Regions from separate parts of the Nonomuraea sp. NPDC003727 genome, predicted to be linked through region 1. Evidence: predicted binding sites of a transcription regulator. Region 1 holds the regulator's gene; the other holds the start of a gene.
The links. Region 1 encodes HspR, which represses chaperone genes until heat shock. Its sites were predicted from a motif close to ANTTGAGTCNNNNNGACTCAANT; they were not measured.

Region 1 (3,407 bases):
CGTAGCCGACGTAGCCGGGAGGCGCGCCGACCAGGCGGGCGACGCTGTGCTTCTCGGAGTACTCGGACATGTCGATGCGGGTCATCGCCCGCTCGTCGTCGAACAGGAACTCCGCCAGCGCCTTGGCCAGCTCGGTCTTGCCGACGCCGGTCGGGCCGAGGAACAGGAACGAGCCCGTCGGCCGGTCGGGGTCGGCGATGCCGGCGCGGCTGCGCCGCACGGCGTCGGAGACGGCCTGGACGGCTTCGCGCTGCCCGATGAGGCGCCTGCCGAGCTCGTCCTCCATCCGCAGCAGCTTGGCGGTCTCGGCCTCGAGCAGCCGCCCGGCGGGGATGCCGGTCCACGAGGAGATGACCTCCGCGATGTCGTCGGAGCCGACCTCCTCCTTGACCATCTGCTGCTCGGGCGTCTCCTGGGCGGCGGCCAGCAGTTCCTTCTCCAGGCGGGGAACCTCGTCGTACAGGAGCCTGGAGGCGTCGGCGTAGTTGCCGTCGCGCTGGAAACGTTCGGCGGCGCCGCGCGCCTCGTCGAGCTGCTTCTTCAGGTCGCCGACCCGGTTGAGCCCGTCCTTCTCGCGCTGCCACCTGGCCACGAGGGCGTTGAGCTCCTCCTGGCGGTCGGCCAGCTCGGCGCGCAGCCGTTCGAGGCGCTGCAGGGAGGCCTCGTCGGTCTCCTTGGCCAGGGCCAGCTCCTCCATCTTCATCCGGTCGACGTTGCGCTGGAGCTGGTCGATCTCGACGGGACGCGAGTCGATCTCCATGCGCAGCCGCGAGGCGGCCTCGTCGACCAGGTCGATGGCCTTGTCGGGGAGGAAGCGGTTGGTGATGTAGCGGTCGGACAGCGCCGCGGCGGCCACGAGGGCGCTGTCGGCGATCTGCACCTGGTGGTGGGCCTCATAACGGCCCTTCAGCCCGCGCAGGATGGCGATGGTGTCCTCGACGGACGGCTCGCCGACGAACACCTGCTGGAAGCGCCGCTCGAGCGCCGGGTCCTTCTCGATCCGCTCGCGGTACTCGTCGAGGGTGGTGGCGCCGATCATGCGCAGCTCGCCGCGCGCCAGCATCGGCTTGAGCATGTTGCCCGCGTCCATGGCGCCCTCGGCGGCGCCCGCGCCGACCACGGTGTGCAGCTCGTCAATGAAGGTGACGATCTGCCCGTTGCTCTCCTTGATCTCGGAGAGCACGGCCTTGAGCCGCTCCTCGAACTCGCCGCGGTACTTCGCGCCCGCCACCATCGCGCCGAGGTCGAGCGAGACGAGCTTCTTGTTGCGCAGCGACTCGGGCACGTCACCGGCGACGATCCGCTGCGCCAGCCCCTCGACGACGGCGGTCTTGCCGACGCCCGGCTCGCCGATCAGCACCGGGTTGTTCTTGGTGCGGCGCGACAGCACCTGCACCACGCGCCTGATCTCGGAGTCGCGCCCGATCACCGGGTCGAGCTTGCCGCTCCTGGCCCGCTCGGTCAGGTCGACGCCGTACTTCTCCAGCGCCTGGTAGGTGTCCTCCGGCGTCTCGCTGGTGACCCTGGCGTGCCCGCGCACCTTCTCGAACGCGTCGAGCAGCGCCTGCGGCGTGGCCCCCGAGTTCTTCAGCAGCGTGGCCATCTCGCCGCCGTCGGTCGCGAGACCGACCAGCAGGTGCTCGGTCGAGACGTACTCGTCCTCCAGGCGCTTGGCCCGCTGCGCGGCGGTGTTGATCACCGTCAGCACCTGACGCGAGCTGGAGGGCGCGCTCACCGTGGCGCCCTGCGCCTTCGGCAGGGCCGCCAGCGCGGCCTCCACCTTGGCGCGCAACGCCTTCCAGTCGGCGCCGACCGCTTCGAGCAGAGGTACGGCGGTGCCGCCCGTCTGGGAGAGGAGGGCGGCCAGCAGATGGGCCGGCGCGATCTCGGGATTTCCTTCGGTGGCCGCCCGCCGCATGGCGACCGACAGCGCTTCCTGGCTCTTCTGCGTGAGCTTGTAGTCCATGTATTCAGGCCCCCGGTGGCAACTCGTAGCGGATCAGCGCCTTGACCATGGACACTTCGGCTCTGAGGCGGTGAACCTCCTCACGCAGCCTCAGCGCTTCGTTCTCCAGCTCAAGAATCCGCTTGATGCCGGCGAGGTTGATGCCCTCCTCCTGGGACAGGCGCTGCACCTCGCGCAGCTGGATGATGTCTCGCATGGAGTAGAGGCGGCCGCGGCCCGCCGTACGGCCCGGGCAGACCAGCCCGAGGCGGTCGTACTGCCGCAGGGTCTGCGGATGCAGGCCGGACAGCTGGGCGGCCACCGAGATGACGTAGACGGGTGTCTCGTCCGACAGGTTGAAGTAGTTGGCGTCCATCGGCCTACTCACTCCTGGCACGTTGGATGAGGTCGGCCCGAGGGTCCTCGTTCGCGGTGGCGGTGCGGAACTCGTTCAGCAGCTCGCGCGACTTGTCGTCGAGCTCCTGCGGCACGAGCACCTCCACCGAGGCGAGCAGGTCGCCCTTGGTGCCGTCCTTACGGGTGGCCCCCCTGCCGCGGACCCTGAACGTGCGGCCGTTGGGCGTACCCGCCGGAATGCGCAGAGTGACAGGCAGGCCCTTGAGGACGGGCACCTTGATCTCCGCGCCGAGCGCCGCCTCGGTGAAGGTGACGGGAACGGTGATGGTCAGGTTGTCGCCCGACCGCCCGAACACCGCGTGCGGCTTGACGTGAGTCTGGATGTAGAGGTCGCCCGCCGGCCCGCCGTTCTCGCCGGGCGCGCCCTTGCCTTTGAGCTTGACCCGCTGCCCGTCGGCCACCCCGGCCGGGATGCGCGCCTGGATGGTGCGGGTGCTCTTGGCCCGCCCGCTGCCGTCGCAGACCGGGCAGGGGTCGTCGACGAGCAGCCCGCGGCCCTTGCAGTCGCGGCAGGGCTCGGAGAAGGCGAAGTTGCCCAGGTTACGGCTGGCCGCACCGGTGCCCTCGCAGGTCGGGCAGACCCGCGGGGTCGTGCCGGCCTTGGCTCCCGTGCCGCTACAGGCCTTGCACGCCGACGACGTGGTCAGCCTCAGCGAGACGGTGTGGCCCTCGACCGCCTCGGTGAAGGAGAGCGTGACCTCGGACTCGATGTCCTGGCCGCGGCGCGGCCTGGTCGTCGTGCCCGTGGTGCGGGTGCTCCCGCCGCCCCCCCTGTTGAACAGCCCGCCGAACAGGTCGCCGATGCGCTCGCTCGTGCTTCCGCTGTGCTGGCCGGTGCCGCCGAACAGGTCGCCGAAGTCGAACGGGAAACCACCGCCACCGCCGCCGGGCCGCGGCGCGCCCATGCCCGATCCGAACAGGGTGCGCGCCTCGTCGTACTCCTTGCGGCGCTTGCTGTCCGAGAGCACGTCGTTGGCCTCGGAGATCTCCTTGAACCTGGCCTCCTTGGCGGAGTCACCCTGGTTGGCGTCCGGGTGGTACTGCC
Region 2 (3,407 bases), on a different contig from region 1:
CCTCCATGCGGTCGAGCAGCGGCCCGGGGATGGCCTCCAGGACGTTGGCCGTGGCCAGGAAGAGCACGTCCGACAGGTCGAGCTCGACCTCCAGGTAGTGGTCGCGGAAGGTGTGGTTCTGCGCCGGGTCGAGCACCTCGAGCAGGGCGGCGGTCGGGTCGCCCCGGTAGTCGGCGCCGACCTTGTCGATCTCGTCGAGCAGCACGACGGGGTTCATCGAGCCCGCCTCGCGGATGGCGCGGACGATGCGGCCGGGCAGCGCGCCGACGTAGGTGCGCCGGTGGCCGCGGATCTCGGCCTCGTCACGGACGCCGCCGAGGGCGACGCGGACGAACTTCCTGCCCATGGCGCGCGCCACGGACTCGCCCAGCGACGTCTTGCCGACCCCGGGAGGACCGGCGAGGGCGAGAACGGCGCCGCTGCGGCGGCCGCCCACCACCCCGAGGCCCTTGTCCTGGCGGCGCTTGCGCACGGCCAGGTACTCGATGATGCGGTCCTTGACGTCGTCGAGGCCGGTGTGGTCGGCGTCGAGCACGGCTCGGGCGCCGGCGATGTCGTAGGTGTCGTCGCTCGTGGTGTTCCACGGGATGTCGAGGACGGTGTCCAGCCAGGTGCGGATCCAGCCGGTCTCGGGCGACTGGTCGGAGGTGCGCTCCAGCTTGTCGACCTCCTTGAGCGCCGCCTCGCGCACCTTCTCGGGCAGGTCTGCCGCCTCCACGCGGGCGCGGTAGTCCTCCTCCTCGGTCTCGGCGGTGTCGCCGTTGAGCTCCTTCAGCTCCTTGCGGACCGCGGCGAGCTGCTGCCGGAGCAGGAACTCGCGCTGCTGCTTCTCCATGCCCTCCTGGACGTCCTTGCGGATCGTCTCGGCCACGTCGAGCTCGGCCAGGTGCTCGCGCGACCACTCGACCAGCTTGGCCAGGCGGTCGGCGGGGTCGGGCGCCTCCAGCAGCTCGACCTTCTGGGCCGTGCTCAGCCAGGGGGTGTAGCCGGAGCTGTCGGCCAGGACGGAGGGGTCGTCGATCTGGTTGACCTGGTCGACCACCTGCCACGCGCCGCGCTTCTGCAGGATGGTCGTGGCCAGCGCCTTGTACTCCTTGGCCAGCTCCTGCGCCCGCTCGCCCGCCGGCACCCGGTCGACGGTGTGGACCTCCACCCACAGGGCCGCGCCGGGGCCGGTCGTGCCCTTGCCGACGCGCGCCCGGTTGACGCCGCGCACGACGGCGGCCGGCTCGCCGCCGGGAAGCCGGCCGACCTGCTCGACCACGGCCTGCACGCCGACGGCCCCGTAACGGCCGTCGATCCTGGGAACGAGGAGGACGCGCGGCTTGTTGAGACCAGAAGCCTGAGCCGCGTCGATCGCAGCCCGGACCTCCGCGGAGGACAGGTCCAGAGGGACCACCATGCCCGGCAGGACCACCTCGTCGTCGAGCGGCAGGACCGGGAGGATCAAGCTCTCACTCATCTGAACTCCAATGGGGTTGAGTTATACACACTCAATTCATCGGAGCCCGCCGATGTTCCCTTCCTTGATGATGTTCGCTCACGGCGATCGTAATTGTGTAAGTAGCTCTTGAGGGCCATCACTCCCAGGGGTGATGCGTGCCTGGTCAGGCCGCACCTAGGCTGGGGCGGTGATCTCGGCCGTCCTCCAGCCGTTCGTGCTCGCGTTCTTCAGCGGCGAGGCCGATCCCCCGCCCGCCCGCTCGCCCCGCCTGCGCCGCCGGGTGCCGCGGGCGCTGCGGCCACTGGTGCCCTTCGACCACTACGACCTGGTGCAGCTGGCCGACCTCGTCGTGGCGGGAATGCTGTTCTGGATCACGCTCACGGAGCTCATCCCGTCCGGACGGCAGCCGATGGCGCAGGTCTACCTGACGGCCGTCGCCTTCTCGCTGCCGGTCGCGATGCGGGCGCGCTGGCCCCTGGCCGCGTGGCGGCTGGCACTGGTGCTGATCCTTCCGTCCCTGCACGTCGTCAGGCAGATCACCGACATGCAGCCGCCGTACCTCCAGCCGGCCATCGTGATGTACCTGCTGGTGCTCTACTCCCTGGCCGCCCGGTCGGACCGGCGCGTCACTGCGGTGGGCTGGCTGACCTCGGTGCTGACCGTCTGGATCGTCGACGCGAAGTCGATGGCGCTGGCCTCGGTCGCCATGACGGTGATCCTGCTGTTCGGCTACAACGTCCGGGTACGGCGCCGCGCCACCGCGAGCAGGGACGAGGCGATCGGGGAACGGTACGTCATGGCCGAGCGGGCGCGGATCGCCAGGGAACTGCACGACGTCGTCGCCCACCATCTGTCGGTCATCGCGATCCAGGCGGAGGCCGTACCCATGGAGGCCCGAGGGGACGTGGCGCGCCTGGAGGCGGGCCTCGCCGAGATCCGCGGGCTGTCGCTGGAGGCGATCAAGGAGTTGCGGCAGGTCCTCGGCGTGCTGCGCGACCACGAGGGCCGCGCCGACACCACGCCGCCGCCCGCCCTCGACAGGCTCGACGACCTGGTCGGCAACGCCCGTTCGGCGGGGCTGACCGTGCGGGTGAAGCGTTCGGGTGAGCTGGAGGAGGTGCCCACGGCCATGGCCGTCTCGGCCTACAGGATCGTGCAAGAATCGCTCAGCAACGCCATGCGGCACGCGCCGGGCTCGGCCGTCGCCGTCGAGGTCGCCTGGAGCGGCGGCCTGCGGGTCCGTGTCGCCAACGGCCCCGGGCGCGGGCCAGGCGACGCGCCCGGCGCCGGTCACGGGCTGATCGGCATGCGCGAGCGGGCCACCCTGCTCGGCGGGTCGCTGGAGGCGGGTCCCACGGAAGGGGGCGGGTTCGAGGTGGAGGCCGTGCTGCCGGTGGAGTCGGGCTCATGATCCGGGTGCTGATCGCCGACGACCAGGGCATGGTCCGCACGGGTTTCACGGTCTTCCTCAGCAGCCAGCCCGACATCGAGGTGGTGGGCGAGGCGGCCAACGGCCAGGAGGCGGTCGAGCGGGTGGCCGAGCTGAAGCCCGACGTCGTGCTGATGGACGTCCGGATGCCGGTCATGGACGGCCTGGAGGCCACGCGCAGGCTCATGGCCGCCGGTGACGCCAAGGTGCTGATCCTGACCACCTTCGACCTCGACGACTACGTCTACGAGGCGTTACGGGCGGGCGCCAGCGGCTTCCTGCTGAAGGACGCCTCCGCCGCCCAGCTGGCCGAGGCCGTGCGCGTCGTGGCGGCCGGGGAGGCGCTGATCGCGCCCGCGGTCACCAAGCGGCTGATCCACGAGTTCGCGCGGCTGGGCGGGCCGCGGGCGCCGTCGGTGAAGCGGCTGGCGGAGCTGACCGAACGGGAGACCGAGGTGCTGACGCTGATCGCGCAGGGGCTGTCCAACCTCGAGATCGCCGAACGGCTCGTGGTCGCCGAGCAGACGGTGAAGA

Region 2: a site for HspR is predicted at 1,477-1,499, ahead of lon (endopeptidase La). Genes of this name have one in related genera too.

What each region holds. Positions count from the first base shown of each region.
Region 1 is NZ_JBSFNE010000001.1:544,152-547,558, reverse strand. Features, by position in the region: gene clpB (ATP-dependent chaperone ClpB) at 1-1,966, opposite strand, end outside; gene ACWDLG_RS02830 (heat shock protein transcriptional repressor HspR) at 1,971-2,333, opposite strand; gene dnaJ (molecular chaperone DnaJ) at 2,326-3,407, opposite strand, start outside.
Region 2 is NZ_JBSFNE010000012.1:62,035-65,441, reverse strand. Features, by position in the region: gene lon (endopeptidase La) at 1-1,462, opposite strand, end outside; gene ACWDLG_RS29350 (sensor histidine kinase) at 1,632-2,855, shown strand; gene ACWDLG_RS29345 (response regulator) at 2,852-3,407, shown strand, end outside.